3 regions of the Mesorhizobium sp. CO1-1-8 genome follow, and region 1 is predicted to be linked to each of the others. Evidence: riboswitches for the same ligand, from Rfam matches in the RefSeq annotation. Region 1 holds a riboswitch; each other region holds the start of a gene.
What was found. A riboswitch is a leader RNA that binds a small molecule or an ion and turns the genes downstream of it on or off. The one in region 1 is predicted to bind cobalamin.

Region 1 (6,409 bases):
CGGTCGGCGTCGGCATGGTGCGCGGGTCCGACGTGAACAAATTGCGGCCGGTGGGCAAGACGTCGGAACGGCCACGCGCGGGCGCGCCGGCTGGACCGGCCTTGACGTGGCGCCCATCGAGCGCGGCGAGCAGCGCCGCCTTCTCGGCTGCAGCGCTTTGTCGCCGCATGGCGTCCGGCTCCTCCTCAGGGGCGCGGCCATAGATATGCAGCCCGTCCTTGATGGCAAAATCCTTGAGGTCGCAGAGCCATGCATCGATGCGGCGCAGAGCTTCGTCCGGCGCGTCGGTTCTGGCGACGCCGGCTTCGGTCGCGAGGCCGGTTTTTTGCGCGGTGTCGACGATCAGCTTGGCCAGCCGGTCGCGGCGGCGGCGGTCGAGCCCGTCGGCCTGCGCATATTCGTCGACCAGCCGCTCGAGCTTGTGCTGATCCTCATCCACCCCGGCGCCGGTCAGCGGCGGCGGCAAATGGCCAAGGGTGACGGCGGCAATGCGCCGCTTGGCTTGCGCCGCCTCGCCGGGGTTGGAGACGATGAAGGGATAGATGACGGGTAATGCACCGGTGACGATCTCGGGAAAACAGTTTTCCGAGAGGGCAACGGTTTTGCCGGGCAGCCATTCCAGCGTGCCATGGGCGCCGACATGGACCAGCGCGTGGACGCCGAGCGACTTTCGCAGCCATAGGCCGAAGGCGAGCAATGCATGGCGCGGCGGCAAGGTGGGGTCGTGGTAGTCGGCGCGGCGGTCGGCGGAGCGGCCGCGGTCCGGGGCGAGTGCTACGGTGATGTTGCCGAAGGTGGCGGCACGGAAGGGGAAGTGCGGCAAGGTCGGCGCGTGAACACCCCCCTCTGTCCTGCCGGACATCTCCCCCGCAAGGGGGGAGATCACGCTCTGATCTCCGGCTTCGCCAATCTCCAAAGTTGCAAGAGTAGCCCCGGCGCGGAAACTGCTGATCTCCCCCCTTGCGGGGGAGATGTCCGGCAGGACAGAGGGGGGTGCCTCGCTCAGACCTTCGACTTTGCCCCATGCACTCTCCACGATAGCAATTGCCTCAGCAGGCAAATCCTTGGAGAAGTCGAGATAGCCTTCCAACCCCAGCCCATCATTGCCCCGCTCCAACAAATCCAGCAGCCCACGCGGCGTCGCCGGAATCCCCTCAACGCCATAGCCCTGTTCGCTAAGGTCGTGCAGCATGGCCAGCACGCTGGACGGCACGTCGAGGCCGACCGCATAGCCGGTGCGGCCGGGGGCACTGGGATAATCCGGAATCAGGATGGCCAGCTTGCGCTCGGCGCGGGGCGTCTCACGCAGACGGATGAAGGCCGCGACGCGGTCAGCCACTTGCGCGACGCGATCCGGTTCCGGACGGTTGGCGAATGCGCGGTGGCCAAGTGCTGGATCAGTCTCGGTCTCGCCCTTGAAGGAAATGGCGCCGGCCAGGATGCGGCCGTCGAGCTCGGGGAGCACGACATGCATGGCAAGGTCGGCGGGCGCCAGGCCGCGCTGGTTGTTTTCCCAGACGTCGCGGCGGGTGGTGGCGACAATGACCTGGAAGACGGGCACGCCGGCGCGGTCGAACAGGGTTTCGACGCCGGGTTCGGCACCGGAGGCGAAAGCGGTGGCGGTGATGATGGCGGCGGGTTTGAGCGCGGCGAGTGCGGTTTCCACGAACGCCAGGGATGCCGGGTCCTTGAGGCTGGATACGAAGATGGGGACCGGGCTGATGCCACGCTGCCGCAGCGCTTCAACGAGGGCGTCGATGGGCGCGACATCGGCGGCCAGCAGCATCGAGCGGTAAAACAGGATCGGCACGACCTTTCCCTCCCCCTCGAGGGGAGGGTGGCCCGCAGGGCCGGGTGGGGTCGGTATGACCGGGCGCGGCGTCTCTTCAAGTCGACGCGCTTCGGAGAGGACTCCACCCCCGGCCTGCGGCCGGACCCTCCCCTCGAGGGGGAGGGGGACGACGCCGCGGTTCGGCTCATAGTAGCCAGCTTTTGGGACCGCGACAGGCTCTGCGACATCCGCATCCGAACCCGCCAGCCTCGCCAACCTGTGCACCAGCGCGCTCATATTCGCCGGGCCGCCCTCGCGGAAATAGTCGAGCAGGCCGTCGAGCTCTTCGCGCGGCAGCGTCGAGGCTTCGATCAGGCGCAGATCCTCGTCGCGGCATTCGCCGGGCAGCAGTGCCAGTTTTATGCCGCGTTCGCGGGCGGTCGAGGCGAGCTGGTCGCAGCCGTAGCGCCACCAGTCGTAGCCGCCGAGGATGCGCACGAGGATGATCTTGGCATGGCGGGCGACGCTGTCCACCCAGAGATCGACGGACATGGGATGGCGCAGGTCACGCAGCGCCGCCAGCCGCATCGAGGGCAGTCGGCCGGCGTCGGCCTTCCACGCTGCCGCCAGTCCGGCGAGATCGCTGTCGGTGAAGGACAGGGCCACGATATCCGCCGGCGTCTGCCGCAGATCGACCGGCTCGGCGAGGTCGTCGAGCGAGGCGGATGTCGTGGTGAGGATGTGCATCGCAACCCGTGTCCGAAATCAGCCGGCAAGTATACGCTCGATCGCCGGGCGGTTCAGCCCCTTCAGGCCGATGACGACGAGGCGCGAACGGCGGTCGTCCTGCGCGGTCCAGGCGCGGTCGTAATAGTGATTGACGCGCGGCCCGACGGCCTGCAGCAAAAGCCGCATCGGCTTGCCGCCGACCTCGACGAAGCCTTTTACGCGCAGCACGTTTTCTTCTTCGGCGACCGTGGCGACACGCTTTGCCAGTTCATCGGGATTGGCGATCGAGGCAATGTCGACAATGAACGTGTCGAAGTCGTCATGCTCGTGGTCGAATGCGCCGTCATGATGGGACTTGCGGTTCTCGATGTCGTCCTCGACGGCCAGACCGAGCCCGAGCAACACGGAGGGATCGACCTTGCCATGCGACGTCGGCACGATCTTCACTGCGCGGGCGGAGTGTTCGCCAATGATGGCATTGGCGCGGGCGGTGCCGGCGGCGTCCATCAGGTCGCTCTTCGACAGGATGATCAGGTCGGCGCAGGCGATCTGATCCTCGAACACTTCTTCCACCGGGTCGTCGTGGTCGAGTGTCTCGTCCTGGGCGCGCTGCGCCTGCAAGGCGTCCATGTCGTTGGCGACGCGGCCCTCGGCCAGCGCCGGCCCGTCGACCACGGCGATGACGCCATCGACTGTGACGCGGCTCTTCACGCTCGGCCACTGGAAGGCTTGCACCAGCGGCTTGGGCAAAGCGAGGCCGGAGGTCTCGATCAGGATGTGGTCGACCTTCGGCGTCAGCGACAGGATCTTGTCGAGCGCGGGCACGAAATCGTCGGCGACGGTGCAGCAGATGCAGCCATTGGCCAGTTCGACGATGTTTTCTTCCGGACAGGTGTCGATGCCGCATCCCTTCAGAATCTCGCCGTCGATGCCGATGTCGCCGAATTCGTTGACGATGATGGCAATGCGCTTGCCGCCGGCGTTTTCCAGCAGATGGCGGACCAGCGTCGTCTTGCCGGCGCCGAGGAAGCCGGTGACGACGGTGCAGGGAACGCGGGAGAGGGAAGCGGTCATGGTCAGTCCTTCAGCATGTCGAGGGGAGGGATGCGGGCAACGAGGCCGCGCTTGAGGCTATCGGGGCGGCCGCGCCATGGAATCAGGCCGTCCTTCGAAGTGGCGAAGAGTTTGGCTCCGGTGACGAGATCGGCGCCGCTGGTTGCGGTCAGGTCGCCGAAGACATAGCTCCAGCAACCGTCGCGCAGGATGGCGGCGCTCAAGCGGCGCTTGCAATTGCCGAGGCATTCGACGCTGCGGATGCGGATGTTTTCGCCGGATGCGGCGCGGCGCGTGTCGTCCGCCAGCAATTCGCCGGCGCGGGGATGAGCGTCGGAACCGGTTTCATCGCGGCAGGAGGCGCAGACGATGATGGTGACGCCGGCCAAGGCATCATCATGGCCGGACGAAATATCCGCTGTGCCAGCCGAAGAACTGCTGTCGTGGTCCAAAGATCGGGCTCCTTGCCCGGAAACCCGCCGGGCGATCGGATTCTACAGTCGCAGACGGCAGGTCTCCTGGCTCGCGAGTCATCGCCTTGGGTAGCCGCCTTCCCGGGAACTCCCAGTGGCTTTCGGCCTTGGCTCTTCGCTTACAGTTGCGGGGACAGCCGCGGATTTGGGATTTTGTCCCGCACCGCATTCCCTCTTGGCTCCTCTCGTTGAAGAGAAGAGACCGTCTGGAACGGATTTAGGCTTTTGCGGGCAGCGGTGTCAACGCGAGCTTACGACACGGTCAGGTCGGCCAGCGCCGGACCCAAGTCACCGGCGGACGTCACTTCGATGCGTTCGAGCCCGAGCCAACCTTGCATCTGCTTCAATTCCTCAAACAGCTGAGCAGCTGTTTCGGCCGGCGCACCGGGCTCAGCATAGGCCGCATGGACGCGTAGCACGCTTGCCGGGCGATCGGCCTTGAGATCGACGCGCGCCACGATCCTGTCGCCGAGCAGGAAGGGCAGGACATAATAGCCGTACTGCCGCTTGTCGGCTGGCGTGTAGATCTCGATGCGGTAGTGGAAGTCGAACAGCCGCTCCGTGCGCGAGCGTTCGAAGACGACCGGATCGAAGGGTGCCAGCAGGGCGCGAGCCTCGATTTTGCGTGGCAGGCGGGCGTCCCGGTGAAGATAGGCCGGTTTGTCCCAACCTTCGACGCTTACCGGCAGCAGTTCGCCGGTTTCAACCAGTTCCTCCAGCCTGCCTTTCATGTCGGCGGGCGACAGGCGAAAATAATCGCGCAAGTCGCCCGATGTCGCCACGCCGTGGGCGCGGGCGGAAATGCGCAGCAATTCGCGGTGCGCGTCCTCAGGCGTCGGCACCGGCAGATCGAGGACCGCCTGCGGCAGCACGCGTTCGGGCAGGTCATAGAAGCGTTCGAAGCCGCGCCGGTGCGCCGTGGTGATGCGCCCGGCCCAGAACAGCCATTCGAAGGCATGCTTGGCATGGCTCCAGCCCCACCAGCCGCCCGAACCTTTCTGGCCTTCCAGCGCGGAAGCGGCGATCGGGCCGCGCTCGGCGACCTGGCGGTAGATCTCCTCGATATAGGCGGCGTGTTCGCGGCCCCATTTGGCGAGGCCCAGATACATTTCCTCGCCGCGCTCCGCGCGCTCCATGCGCCAGCGCATCAGCGGGTAGGTCTCGACCGGCAGGAAGGAGGCCTCGTGCGCCCAGTATTCGAACACCGTGCGCTTGCGTGTAACCGCGGCATTGTCGAGGAGCGAGAGCGGGTAGGGGCCAAGCCGGGAATAGAGCGGCATATAATGAGCGCGCACCACCGCGCTGACGGAATCGATCTGCAACAGGCCGGTGCGGGAGAGCGTGCGGGCGAAATGCCGGCGGTCGGGAGTGCCGGTCGGGCGGGGATCGAGAAACCCCTGGGCGGCAAGCGCGATGCGCCGGGCCATGGGGAGCGAGATCTTTTCCTTCATGCAAGTATCACTTTGAAGTGTTCTGACCGAGGGTCGAATGGCTGATTCCAACCCATGCTAGCAGGGTTTTGGCGGCATTCATGTCAGGAGAGAAAAGTGGAGTAAAAAGAGAAGGAAATCAAACAGGAGCGGATCGGACCAGTTTGCCGCGATATGCCGTCCAGGTCGGTGTTTTGAACAAGGTTTGACTTGCTTCGCTGGAAGTGCTGCGCTAACCCTCGCCGCGTTGCAGCATAGGCCCTTAAAACGGTTCAGCGGTTAAACTGTCACGCTTCCGCATTAGGGTCCGGTGCTGTAATCAAAATGGATTGGCGCCAACGGAAAGCCGAGCATGAACGCACTCTTGAGCTCATACCTGCCCATCGTCCTGTTCATAGGCGTGGCGCTGGTTGTCGGCCTGGCGCTGCTGGCCGCGCCCTTCCTGGTGGCCTACCGCAATCCCGATCCTGAAAAGCTTTCCGCCTATGAATGCGGTTTCAACTCGTTCGACGACGCCCGCATGAAGTTCGATATCCGCTTCTACCTGGTGTCGATCCTGTTCATCATCTTCGACCTGGAAGTGGCCTTCCTGTTTCCATGGGCGGTGTCGTTTTCGAAGATCGGCATGCTCGGTTTCTGGTCGATGATGGTGTTTTTGGCGGTGCTGACCATCGGCTTTGCCTATGAATGGAAAAAAGGAGCGCTGGAATGGGATTGAACGACAGTTCAGGCACCCTCGTCGCGCCGAAGCCTAGGGGTATCATCGATCCCAACACCGGCAGGCCGGTGGGGGAGGATGATCCCTTTTTCCTCGAGATCAACAACGAACTGGCCGACAAGGGCTTTCTCGTTACCTCGACGGAAGCGCTGATCACCTGGGCGCGCAGCGGCTCGCTGATGTTCATGACCTTCGGTCTCGCCTGCTGCGCGGTGGAGATGATCCACACTTCGAT
Region 2 (6,409 bases), on a different contig from region 1:
CGAGCGTGCCGGCGCCGGCGAAGGCGCCGAGGAAAAGTCCGTCCGGCCGCAGCGCGCGGCGGATCTGGATCAACATGCCGGGGATGTCGTTCATCGCCTGCAGCGACAGAAGCGACACCGCCAAGTCAAGGCTTTGCGGCTCGAACGGCACGGTTTCCAGCGGCGCGACCAAGCCGGGGGCACCATCCAGGAAAGCCGCGTCCGTCTCGACGCGGACGATGTCCTGCACCTTGCCGCTCGCGGCGAGCACGCCGGCCGCGGCCGGCTTCTGGCAAAACAGCACCGCCGCCTTGCCGAACCTGCGCTCGACGGCGCCCAGCCGGTCGGCGAGATCCTCGGCGACGCGGTTCATAAGGAAATCGGCGCCATCGGCAGCAAGGGTGAGCGCGCGCCGCTTGTGCGCCAGCCAGAGAGAGATATCCATGATAGGCTGCAGCGGACAGATTCCTGGTTGTCCGCTATGTGATGTAACCGGTGGTGGCTGGCGCGGACGACCAACCACGTGCCCGATCCGATGCTCAAGATCAAGTCCATCGAGGTCAGGAGCTTGGCCCAGTCGGTTCTCAAGCTGGCCGTCGCGCATCCCGTTTCCTCGGGTCTGTGCGTCGACAGGCTCTCAAAGCTAAAGCCGAAGAAGCCAAGATTGATCGCCCCCGATCGGGCTGTGCAATCCCGACCAGCTGACGCCCGATCGGGCGCTTAGGTCGTGCCAGGTAGGCGCATCACTGTCGCATTTCTAACTTGCTGGCGGTATCGCGTCTCTAAATCGCTTTGACAAGAGTTGAAAACAGCGAGCCGACTGAACTCACAGGCGTTAGTTCCCTGGCAGCCAATCCGCCAGCTGGGTGGCCTTATTCGTGCCGTGGTTCCAAAACCGTTGCGTTCGCAAATATGATGTCGACAACACTGTCAGCGGCGCTGAATCGAGAATGCCTAGCCCGGATCGGCAATCGGTGCGGGTGTCACCTAACTTTTACGGATGGCCTGATTGGACGTGCTGAATATCGCTATACCGATTTTGGGACCGAGCGTGCCGATAGAAGCATATTTACTCCCTTCGGCGCCGATCTGTCGATAAACGAAGTGCGGATTGGCCTCACCTATAAGTACGGCGATCGTGGTCAGGATGTTGGGTAGCCGAGGCGGAGAACCGCCACTCATGCCATCGAAAAAAACGCGGCCGATGATCTTCCTCGGCAAGCCGCCATGGATCGCTCGAATTTTGCTCCGCGTGGTCAGCTCATCTTCGCACACCTGTCGCAACGAGCCATTCCGTTTCCGAGTTCGGCCTTCGTACCTCGGTGTCGCTGAACCCGGCATCTTGCAAGGCTGCAATGACCTCGTCCGGCTCGCGCGAGGTAAAGATATCTTCTGGCATGTTCATCCGGTCCATATACGCCTTGGAAGGAAGCCCAACACGAATCGCCCACCCGGCGCGAGAACTCGTGCGAGCTCCGCGGATCCAGCTCTAAGGCTCTGTCAGAAGTATACTGTGTGGACGCTGAGGGCTTTGTCGAATGTGGCATCCGGCAAGGGCAGTTTTTCGACCGTCCCGACGCGGAACTCGGCTCGTCCGGCGCGCACTGCATCACCGAACTGGCGGGCGGCAGCGCTCACCACATCCTGTGAGCGATCAACACCGCAGACGAATGCCGCGTCCTGGAGAAGTCGCGGCAACGCCCATAGACGTGAACTTTGCCTTCCAGAATCGTGTGCTGTTCCCACATCATCACATCCACTTCCCCTGCAGGCTGGCGCAATACTGGGTCAGCAGTGTCAGGCAAATGACGAGACTGTCCAGCGCGACCATCATCGGTGCCGTGGATCTACTAACCCGCCCCCGCGAAGGCATCGACATAGTTCTCACTCAGTCCATGCGCAGGGTTGCGGCGGGAGCTAAAGAAAAATTTCGACATTGTGGGGGGATCACCAGACCAATCGATTGACGCGAAATGGCGGCAGGAATGCCTGCCGCCATTTCAATCCGGAGACGATCCCCTTTAGTAAAATCGATCAAGCCGGATTGTAGAGCCGACGTTCGATGAAAGCGCTGCCGCGCAGAGCGACAACAGTTCTGGCGCATGCCAGAACGGCGAGGTCGGCGAGCGGTTCGACGATTATCACCAGCATGTATGCTCCGCCGAACGCTGCAATGGAATGGACGTTGTCAGCACCGAAACCCTGTCCATAGAGCGCCCAGAATGCGACCCATGCGACGATACCGGCTTGGTAGCTGGTCGAGAGCGCCAGGGCTTGTCTGTACTTCAGGTCGATATAGGGCGTCGCCGGCGCGATGATCCTGCCCGCCAAGGCTGTCAGTCCAAAGAGCGGTACGAGCAGCGTCGTTATGTTCATCCCGTACTGAGGGAGATCGAACGAGGCAAAGAACAGGCCCTGGGCCAGCAGGCCTAGGGCCAATCCGATCGCTGCAGGCGCGGCGCCAAAGATCAGAAACAACGTCGAACCGAGGATCAGATGCACCTCCGAAACGCCGACGGAATAGTGCGGCAACACCTCGAAAAAGCAGAATACAAGAGCCGTCGTCATGAAGCTGCGCAGGAGGAGTGGCAAGGGGCCGCTCTCCGTCACGCTGCGCCAGGCAAGCTTGATCGAGTAGGCGCCAGCGCCAGCGGCGGTGAGGTAGCTCAACCAGATCTTTGAATCGCTCACAAGTCCAGGTTCGATATGCATATCGTTCTCCTTTGCCGCCGCACCCGACGACGTTTGGGTTGATCGATGCGCACGGCCAGTCTCCTGACTCGAGCGTCTCCGAGACCTTTCGTCTTCCCAGCTCCCCGACCGGGTCGCCAGTGACTTTCTCGAAAGGCTGCTCTTCGCATAACGTCGCGGGGCGGTCGGGTTTCGGCCGGTTCGGCCTGCCCATTCCCACTTCCGAACGGGTGCGTTCGGAAACCATGCGCACCAAGTGAGAGACGAGGAGGCTGGCATTCTACCAGCTCACATTCGTCAATGAGAGTGTCAGTCGACGGTCCTCAAGCCCTCGCTGCCTGGAAACCTGCCTCCTTCAGACGCTTGGGCAACAGGAAATCAATAATGGCAAAGGCCAGGATGCCCAGTCCGGTCAGCGGGAAGATGATGGAAACCGCAATAGCGATCGCCAGGACGGCTACCGGGATCCTGTAGTTGCGGGGGTAGAGAGGCGCGCCCAGCCGCCCCGCCGGCCTGCGCTTCCACCACATAAGGACGCCCGAGAGCGCCATGGCGATGACGGAGAGGCAAAAGAGTAGGTTGAGCGCAGTATTCCACCACCCGAGATTGGCTTGGTGTAAGGCAATGCCGACTGCCATCGCCTTGCCGGCCAACCCATAGTCGGCGAAGCGCACGTCGGCCAGAATCTTGCCGCTGTAGCGATCGATATGGATGGTACGGTCGCCAAAAGGATTATGGGTGTCGGCATTCATGGAGTCGGCCGAAACCGTGTAGACGCCACCCGCGTCCTGCGGCGCGTTGATGCGGAACTGCTCGGTAAAGCCGTTGGCATGGGCGTAGGCGGCAACCGTATCGAGATTGACAGTCCCCGTTTCCAATCCGGCGGTGCCCGCCTGTGAGCCGGACTTCGGCATTGGAGTCTGCTCCAGTGTCCAGGGGACTTCCTTCATCGCGCCATGGTTCATGCCGGCATGGGTCTTATCGGAAAGCGGGACATTGTCCCATTTGGCCGCAGGGAACGTGCTCCAGGCCTGAACTATCTTGGCGCCCCAAATGCCGGTCCATGACAGGCCGGAGAGCAGAAAGAAAAGCAGAACGACCGAGACGTAGAATCCGAGCGACACGTGCAGGTTTTTCCAAAAGCTGCGTCCGCCCTGCGTCAGGTTCGGCAACAATGCTCGCGCGAGCGAGGTGCTATTGCGCGGCCACCACATGTAGAGACCGGTCAGGATCAGCACGATACCGAGACCGGCCGCGACTTCGATTAGCCGGTCACCAACATCACCCATCAGCAAGGTGCCATGTATGTTGTCGGCCCAGTAGAACCAGGTGTCGTCCTTGGCGATCGTGTCCAACACCTTGGGCCCGTGCGGATCGACGGCGACGACATTGTCCTTGCCGTTGCCTTGAACAATGAAAACGGTGGCTCGGTCGTCCTCCTGTGGCACGACCATGAGCTTCAGCGTGCCTGCGGGGATCGCGGCGACGGCGGCCGCCGACTGTGCTTCATAAGAGGCACGCTCGCCACCTGGCCCTACGTAGTGCTTGGCACCGAGGAAGGTTTCGATTGAGTTGCCGTAGACCATGATCAGCCCGGTACAGGCGAGCACAGTCAGGAACGGGATGACATAGAGGCCGGCATAGAAGTGCCAGCGCCAGATGGCGCGATAGAGCCGGGTGCTGACAGCGGTTTCCAGCTGCGCCGCAAGCGTTGCGGTGGACATCGATGATTCTCCGGTAGGACGGACTTGTGACCGCCATTGCTAACGTGATGGAAGAGGCGGCCACGCGGACGCGGCCGCCCCTATTCAATCGCGGCCCATGCCGGGCAGCACATGATGAAAGAGGATGGCGGCCTGGCCGAACGGCCACGCGGCCACAAAGGCGTCGAAGACACCCGGACCGTCGTTGTCGAGATAGAAAGGCGACCATCCGGGGGATTGCGTCACGATCCACACAAAGACGGCCAGGCCCGCCCCCGCGCCGATGAGGAAGGTCAAGCCCACCTCCAGCCATGGCCTGCAAATCTGGGTGTGGCCCGACTTCATGTTGCTGCTCCGACGAGCTTGCGTAGCTTCTGGAGTCGCATCGCCATCTCCTCACCGTAGGAGATCGTGCCCACGAACTGCCCATCGGCGTCCATCAGAAACATTGTCGCCGTGTGGTCCATTGTGTAGTCGCCGTCGTCTGTCGGCACCCTCTTGTAGTAGATGCGGTACTCCTTCCCGACGGCAGCGATTTCGGCTTCTGTTCCCGTCAGGCCGGTGATGTGCTTGTCGAACGATTGCAGGTAGCGCGCCATGAATTTCGGCGTGTCTCGGATGGGATCGATGGAGACGAACAGCACCCGAAGCTTGTCGGCTTCAGGCCCTAAGCCCTTTAGCGCTTCCGTCGTTTCCCATAGCGTCGTCGGACACACTTCGGGGCAGCGGGTAAAGCCGAAGAAGATGACGAACGGCTTGCCCCGAAGATCCGCGTCGGACAGCATTTCGCCTGTCTGGGTCCTCAGCGTGAACGGGCCCCCGATCGGCGACACGGTTTTCTCAACCAGCCTTGGCCATACAACCATTGCCACGATGCCGAGCAGCACCACGGCAAGACAGGCCAGCGCCACGATCGAGCCGATACGCCTCGCAGGGCGGGGCTCAGCCTCCATGCTCGTCATCGCCACCTCCTATCGCATCGACCGAATATTCGATCTCGACAGTGCCTGCCTTCTCGAAGGTTAAGGTCCCCTTGAACGGTTGGCCTTCCTTCACGGGCTTCTTCAGGTCCATGAACATGATGTGGAAGGAGCCGGGTTTGAGCGTGACTTCGCCGCCGACCGGGATCTCCAGCCCCTCGCCAAGCCGCTTCATGGTCATCACGCCATTGGCGTCGACGGACATTTCGTGGATCTGCGTCATGCCAGCTATCTCGCCAGTGGCTGCGACCAGCCGATCGGCCGAGTTGCCAAGGTTCTTTAGCGTCAGGTATCCCGCAGCGACCTCGGATCCTTCCGGCGTTGCTCGTGACCAAGGGTGGATGATCTCGATATCGTCGGTCCTGAATTCCTGCGCCCACAGTGGATGAACCGTGGCGAAGAGCAGCGCCAGGGCAAAGGCGACGATGCCTAGCCGTTCCTCGAAGGAACGGAAACGGGTTGTCGCGTGAACAAAAGAACGCGTTCGCGCGAACGCGCGTTGAGTTGCTTGCATTGGAAAGACTCCCAGTAGCGGCAATGCCATTGCCAGGCGGGGCCGCTTGTATGAGGTTGGACGGGAACGCCGCCTCACATGCATGAGACGACTTTTTCTGTGTCAGACCGTCAGAGGCGGAGCTCGGGGATTGCCGGGCCTATAGCCCTGCGCGTGCAGGTCAATGGCCTTCGAACCGGCAAAGGACATTCGCATCGATGCTCGAAGGCCAGGCGCGACCCGGCCAATATCGGCGGGCGTCGCTATTCCGGGCCAGAACATCGAACAGGCGAAGGTGCAGCAGGAGGGTATCTTGGAGTGGCTCGGAATTTCCGAGTCGCTGGATCCGCCATGATCAGGACCGTTCAGGCAGAGTGGATTGCCGAACGCATCAAACTGCGGGCCAGCGCCAGCCGCGCCGAGCGCGAAGGCGCCGACGACCGATTGGGTGACCAGCACTAGCGCTAGAACGAGTGCAGCCACCAGACGCGATGAGGCAGCACGCTTGGCCACGATCTCCTCCGGTTGTGCCTTGCTAACACTCAACATTGGGAACGAGAAGA
Region 3 (6,409 bases), on a different contig from region 1:
CCGCTCTGGGGCCCGAACGCGTCGACCACCGCGCCGGCCGCGAACGAGCCCAGCGCCATGCCGATGCCGATGCCGGTCATGACCCAGGTAATGCCTTCGGTCAGCATCGCCTCCGGCACATGCCGTTCGATCAGGCCGAAGGCGGTGATGAAGGTCGGCGAGATCGCCACACCGCTTATGAACACGGTCAGCGCCAGCAGCGGCACGGTGTCGGCGGTGAGCGGCAACAGCGTGCCGAGCGCGACGAGGGCGACGGCGATAGCGAGCTGGCGTTGCAGCGGCGCCTTCAGGCTGAGCGCGCCGACGATGATGCCGAGCACGAACGATCCCAGAGCATAAACGCCGATGACAAGGCTGGCGGCGCCCGGTTGGCCAAGCTCCTTCGTGATCGCCACGGTGGTCACTTCCGTCGTCGCGAAGGTTGCGCCGATGAAGATCAGGGCGAGGGTGATGATCTGAACCGGCCGCAGGCGGATCGCCGAGCCGCTTGAGGCATGGTTCACCGGCCGCACTTGCGGCTCGGTCGAGCGTTGCAGAATGAAGGCCGCTGATCCGAATGCGAGAAATAATGTGCTCACCAGAACACCGGCTTCCGGGAACACGGCGGCACTGAGGCCGACCGACAGCGATGCCCCGGCGATGTAGACCAACTCGTCGGCCGCGGACTCGAAGGCGAATGCGGTGTTCATCTGCGGCCGGCCGCGGAAAATCTCTGTCCAGCGCGCCCGCACCATCGCTGGTATGCTTGGCATGGCGGCGGCCAGCAGTGCCGACACGAACAGCGTCCACACCGGCCAGTCCTGGTTGGCCGCTGCTATGAGGACCGCGAAAGCCAGCACCGCGATGATGGTGGTGGGCACCACGATTCGTGTCTGGCCCAGGCGGTCCACCAGTCTCGATATCTGCGGCGCGACGAAGGCGTTGGCCAGCGCGTATGTCGCCGAGACGGCTCCGGCCAGCCAGTATTCGCCACGCGTCTGCGACAGCATCGCCACGATGCCGATGGGCGCCATGGCGATCGGCAGACGCGCTATGAAGCCGGCGGCCGCAAAGCCCTTGGCGCCGGGGGCACGAAAGATTTCCGCGTAGGGATTTTGCATCGGTTGGTTCCTCGACAAAGGACGATCGGACAATTACATACGGAGCGTATGATCAGTAGATATAGCATACGTCGCGTATGTCCATTGGCATACGTTACGTATGTGAATAGGGCCAGAAGCCATGCACAGACCCCGCAAGGAGATGATCGCCGAGACGCGCGCAAAGCTGATCGCGGCGGCCCGTCATGCCTTCGGCACAACAGGCTATGCGGAAGCCTCGATGGATGATTTCACCGCTTCGGCCGGGCTGACGCGCGGCGCGCTCTATCATCATTTCGGCGACAAGAAGGGGCTTCTGCAGGCGGTCATAGCGCAGATTGACGGCGAGATGGCGGCGCGCATCAACGAGGTCGCGTCGAGAGCGCCGACCCGCTGGCAACATTTCGTCGACGAGTGCTCGACCTATATCGAGATGGCGCTGGAGCCGGAAATCCAGCGCATCATGTTTCGGGATGGCCCGGCCGTGCTGGGAGATCCAGCGCAATGGCCGAATTGCAGTGCATGCATCGCTTCAATGACCGACCATCTGACCGCGCTGCAGGAGGAGGGGGTCGTTGTCTCCAGCCTCGACCCCGAGACTGCCTCGCGGCTGATCAACGGAGCGAGCAGCCAGGCAGCGCAACGGATCGCCAATTCGAACGACCCCGAAGCGACGTCGAAGAAGGTGGTGACGGCGTTCAAGCAACTGCTCGAAGGCCTGCTCAAGAAGCCGGATCCGCAGTCGAATTGAAGTTTCCACCGGAGCTTTCGTGCCGGCAGCTGTTCGCGATAGGAATTTTTTCTTGACACCGTGCCCTCAGCTAAGGTACATATTCGTCCATGGTGCTGATTTGCGCCAGTGACCCGCCGCACAGGCGGGTTTTTCGTTTGATGCTCGTCAGCCACCGCGCCGGCGAAAGGCTCCGAAAGAAACCGTTACCCCAAATTCGTCGCCCTTTGGCGTCAGGGGCCGGCGATTGACAATCGCCGGGTTGAGTTCATCCTCTTCCACCATCTCTGAGGCGGAGATTCGGGGCACATGTGGGATTTTGAGGTCGGCCGGTCGGTGTCCATCATGATGCGGACCTGGCCTTTCATCGTCTTTCGCATGATCGTCTATTTCGGCATCACGCTGGCCTACATCATGGCGACCGGCACCGGCGCTTCGGTCGGCTATGGCGTCGGCCATATCTCCACTGATCCCGACGGGTCGCCGTCCTTTGCCCTGTGGGGTGGGGTGGTCGGTTTCGGTATCGTCTCGATCGCGGTCTACTGGATCCGCGAATACATCCTCTATATCGTCAAGGCCGGCCACATCGCCGTCATGGTTCATCTGATCGACGGCCGCGACATTCCCGGCGGTCAGGATCAGATCGCCTATGCCAAGGATATCGTCACCCAGCGTTTTGCCGAGGCCAACATCCTTTTCGCCGTCGACCAACTCGTCAAGGGTGCCATCGGCGCCATCACCGGCGTGCTCGGCGGTATCGCCGCCTTCCTGCCGATCCCGGGCCTGAGCGGCCTGGTCTCCTTCATCAATACGGTGATCCGCCTGTCGCTGACCTATGTCGACGAGATCATCCTCGGCTACAACATCCGCATCAATTCAGCCTCGCCCTTCGAGACGGCGCGCCAAGGCGTCGTGCTCTATGCCCAGAACGGCAAGGTCATGGTCAAGAACGCCGTCTGGCTGGCGGTCATCATGTGGGGCGTGTCGTTCATCATCTTTCTGATGATGCTGGCGCCTGCCGGTGCGATTCTGTTCCTGATGCCTGGCCAACTCGCCGGGTGGGCTTTTGTGCTCGCCATCGTCTTCGCCTGGGCATTCAAGGCGGCGTTCATTGAACCCTTTGCCATCGCCTGCCTGATGCAGGTCTATTTCAAGACCATCGCGGGCCAGATGCCGGATCCGGCCTGGGACGCCCGGCTGGCCGAGGCGTCGTCGAAGTTCAGGGAGCTCAAGGACAAGGCGCTGGCCTCCTTCGGCGGTTCGCGCTGGGGCACGGCCGGCGCGACACCCTGATCGGCTGGGCGGATGGTGTCTGGTGCGGCAGAAACGGTGTTGAGGCGCGCCACGGTGGATTTGAGCTGTGTCTCGCCTTGCCCGGAAAAAGTCTCGCTCATGATCAGCTCCGGCAGCGGCAGCCGCCGTCCCCAGCCGTGCGTTTCAAGGTCCGGTTTGGGAGCGAACTCGGAAACACGGCCGACGCAGAGATAGGCGACCGGCGTTACGTGATCCGGAATGGCCAACAGCCGCCTTAGCGCCGCAGCCTCGATGATGCTCACCCAGCCGACGCCAACGCCCTCGGCACGCGCGGCCAGCCAGAAATTCTGCACCGCGCAGACGGTGCTGTAGAGATCCATCTCCGGATTGTGCCAGCGTCCCAGCGGCGAACCCTTCGAGCGCTGCCGATCGCAGGTGATGCAGATGTTGAGCGCGCTCTCGCAGATGCCTTCCAGCTTGAGCTTGCGGTACAGCGCCTGTTTTTCCGCCTCGATCGCCGGCAGTTCCTGCTCGCGCGCGGCCAGGAACAGGTCGCGCACCCTTTCGCGTCGCTCGATGTCACGAATGACAATGAAATTCCATGGCTGCATGAAGCCGACCGATGGCGCGTGATGGGCAGCAAGCAGCAGCCGCGCCAGCACGTCGTCATCGATCGCGGTGGGCAGGAAATGGCTGCGCACGTCACGCCGCGTGAACATGGCGCGATAGACCGCATCGCGCGCATTCTGGTCAAATCCATCGTCAATGGCAGCGGTCATATGTTCCGGCATCGCTCGTCCCCTTGCGATTGCAATCCATGCCACCCGCCTGACCATGCGGATGACGATGCCTGCCAGGCCGGTCTTCTGGCTCGGGATCAACCCGCGTCCGGTGCCTTCCCGTCATCGACAGTGGCATTTACCGGCGCGGTCCCCCTCACAGCGTTGGGCACGCCACGGAGTTCAACCGTGTTCCCGATTCTCCCGCCAGAGCATTTGCAGCCAAGTGGAATCACTTGGCGTCGCAGAATGCGGCTAAAACAAACAGACAGGCGGGCACCAGGCAGTACCAGGGACCTTACGCCGAAGCGCCGGCGAGGCCAATGCCTGCGGCGACGCGAATGGACGCAGTCGCGATTTTCCCCAGTCATCGGCCGCCCGTGCATGGCCTTTGTCGATCCGGGTCACTAGATTAGGACGATGACCACCCGTCTCTACACCCATCCGATCTTCCTCGAGCATCTCACGCCGCCCGGACATCCCGAGCGGCCCGACCGCCTGCGTGCCATCGAGCGCGTGCTCGATGAGGAAGCCTTTGCCGGGCTCGATCGTATCCAGGCGCCGGAAGGCGACGAGGCCACCATCCTCTACGCGCATCCCGCCGATTTCGTCGCCCGCGTGCGCGCCGCCATCCCCGACGAGGGGATTGCCCGCATCGATGCCGACACCACTGCCAGTCCGAAGAGCTGGCAAGCGGCGATCACCGCGATCGGCGCCGCCAACGCCGCCGTTGATGACGTCTTTTCGGGCCGCGCCGACAATGTCTTCGTCGCCGCCCGGCCGCCTGGCCACCACGCCGAAAAAACCACGGCGATGGGCTTTTGCCTGTTCAACACGGCGGCGATCGCGGCGCGCTATGCGCAGAAGAAACACGGTGTCGAGCGCGTCGCCATCGTCGATTGGGACGTGCATCACGGCAATGGCACGCAGGATATTTTCTGGAACGATCCGTCGGTGCTCTATTGCTCGACACACCAGATGCCGCTTTATCCCGGCACCGGAGCGAAGAACGAAACGGGCGCCGGCAACATCGTCAACGCGCCTTTGGCGCCGCAGACCGGCAGCGAGGTGTTTCGCGATGCCTTCCTGTCGCGCGTCCTGCCCGCGCTCGACAATTTCGCGCCCGACCTGATTATCATTTCGGCGGGGTTCGACGCGCATCACCGCGATCCCCTGGCCGAAATCAATCTGACCGAGGATGATTTCGACTGGGCGACCGGCCAGCTGATGCAGCGCGCCGCACGCCACAGCGGCAACCGGCTCGTCAGCCTGCTCGAGGGCGGCTACGATCTGCAGGGATTGGCATTTTCGGTCGCCGCCCATGTCGGGCGACTGATGAAAGGATGAATGATGGCTGGTGAGACCAACGAAGACGTCAAGGCGATGAGCTTCGAGCAGGCACTCGATGCGCTGGAGAAGATCGTCGATGATCTGGAGCGTGGCGACGTGCCGCTCGACCAGTCGATCCGGATCTATGAACGTGGCGAGGCGCTGAAGGCGCATTGCGATCGGCTGCTGAAGGCCGCCGAGGACAAGGTCGAGAAGATCAGGCTGTCGCGCGACGGCAAGCCGGTTGGAACGGAGCCACTCGACGCGGATTGAGGCCCGGTCCGAACGATGGCTCGCCTCACCGGTTTTTGGACATGATCATGATCGAGGATATGACTCGTTCCGATTGAAACAGCTCAAGGACAAGAGGAGATACGGAAGCGATGTGCAGAAACATCAAGACCCTGTTCAATTTTGATCCACCGGCAACCAATGACGAGGTGCGCGACGCGGCTCTTCAGTTCGTCCGCAAGCTGAGCGGAACGACGCGGCCCTCGAAGCAGAACCAGCACGCCTTCGACCATGCCGTCGAAGCCATCGCGGCCTCGGCGCGCGAACTGCTCGATTCCCTGGAAACCCATCAGCATCCGCGTAATCGCGAAGAGGTGGCGGCCAAGCTGCGGGCAAAGGCAGCCATCCGGTTCGCCTAATGCCGTCAAAGCAGCCATTGGACGCTGACAAGGAGATTCCATGAGCTTCTTCCCCGGGAAAGACCCTGAGGCAGGCGACGCCTTTGCCAGCGACCAGATCGAGCTGATGGTCATCCCGAACGCCAAGGACATCGGTGGTTTTCAGGTGCGCCGTGCCCTGCCGACGGCAAAAAGGCGGCTGGTCGGGCCGTTCATCTTCTTCGACCGCATGGGTCCCGCGATCCTGCGGGCCGGCCAGGCGCTCGACGTCCGTCCGCATCCGCATATCGGACTGTCGACAGTCACCTATCTGTTCGACGGCAAGATCCGGCACCGCGACTCACTCGGCACCGAAATGGTCATTCAGCCCGGCGACGTGAATTTGATGACCGCCGGCCGCGGCATCGTCCATTCGGAGCGTACGCCGGAGGAACTGCGTGGCGCGCCGATGTCGGTATCCGGCCTGCAGACATGGCTGGCGCTGCCGGACGACAAGGAAGAGGTGGCTCCTGTGTTCGAGAACACAGGAGCGCTCAGGCTTCCCGAGATCGATGCCGAAGGCGTCAACGGGCGCATCATCATCGGCGATTTCCAGGGGTTGCGGTCCCC

Region 2: another riboswitch for cobalamin. It lies ahead of LB558_RS07425 (energy-coupling factor ABC transporter permease); the one in region 1 lies ahead of LB558_RS12495 (DUF1636 family protein).
Region 3: another riboswitch for cobalamin. It lies ahead of bluB (5,6-dimethylbenzimidazole synthase); the one in region 1 lies ahead of LB558_RS12495 (DUF1636 family protein).

The regions. Positions count from the first base shown of each region.
Region 1 is NZ_JAIUGZ010000005.1:188,575-194,983, reverse strand. Features, by position in the region: gene LB558_RS12505 (cobaltochelatase subunit CobN) at 1-2,518, opposite strand, end outside; gene cobW (cobalamin biosynthesis protein CobW) at 2,537-3,574, opposite strand; gene LB558_RS12495 (DUF1636 family protein) at 3,577-4,005, opposite strand; cobalamin riboswitch at 4,044-4,248, opposite strand; gene LB558_RS12490 (winged helix-turn-helix domain-containing protein) at 4,278-5,477, opposite strand; gene LB558_RS12485 (NADH-quinone oxidoreductase subunit A) at 5,809-6,174, shown strand; gene LB558_RS12480 (NuoB/complex I 20 kDa subunit family protein) at 6,165-6,409, shown strand, end outside.
Region 2 is NZ_JAIUGZ010000003.1:207,515-213,923, forward strand. Features, by position in the region: gene LB558_RS07410 (methyltransferase domain-containing protein) at 1-436, opposite strand, end outside; gene LB558_RS07415 (hypothetical protein) at 967-1,263, opposite strand; gene LB558_RS33160 (methyltransferase domain-containing protein) at 1,480-1,725, opposite strand; gene LB558_RS07425 (energy-coupling factor ABC transporter permease) at 2,014-2,691, opposite strand; cobalamin riboswitch at 2,727-2,933, opposite strand; gene LB558_RS07430 (PepSY-associated TM helix domain-containing protein) at 2,994-4,394, opposite strand; gene LB558_RS07435 (hypothetical protein) at 4,479-4,670, opposite strand; gene LB558_RS07440 (SCO family protein) at 4,715-5,335, opposite strand; gene LB558_RS07445 (copper chaperone PCu(A)C) at 5,316-5,867, opposite strand.
Region 3 is NZ_JAIUGZ010000002.1:403,235-409,643, forward strand. Features, by position in the region: gene LB558_RS05315 (MFS transporter) at 1-1,100, opposite strand, end outside; gene LB558_RS05320 (TetR/AcrR family transcriptional regulator) at 1,222-1,830, shown strand; gene LB558_RS05325 (hypothetical protein) at 2,119-3,102, shown strand; partial or broken gene bluB (5,6-dimethylbenzimidazole synthase) at 3,273-3,899, opposite strand; cobalamin riboswitch at 3,902-4,084, opposite strand; gene LB558_RS05335 (histone deacetylase family protein) at 4,263-5,189, shown strand; gene LB558_RS05340 (exodeoxyribonuclease VII small subunit) at 5,193-5,444, shown strand; gene LB558_RS05345 (DUF2277 domain-containing protein) at 5,555-5,821, shown strand; gene LB558_RS05350 (pirin family protein) at 5,862-6,409, shown strand, end outside.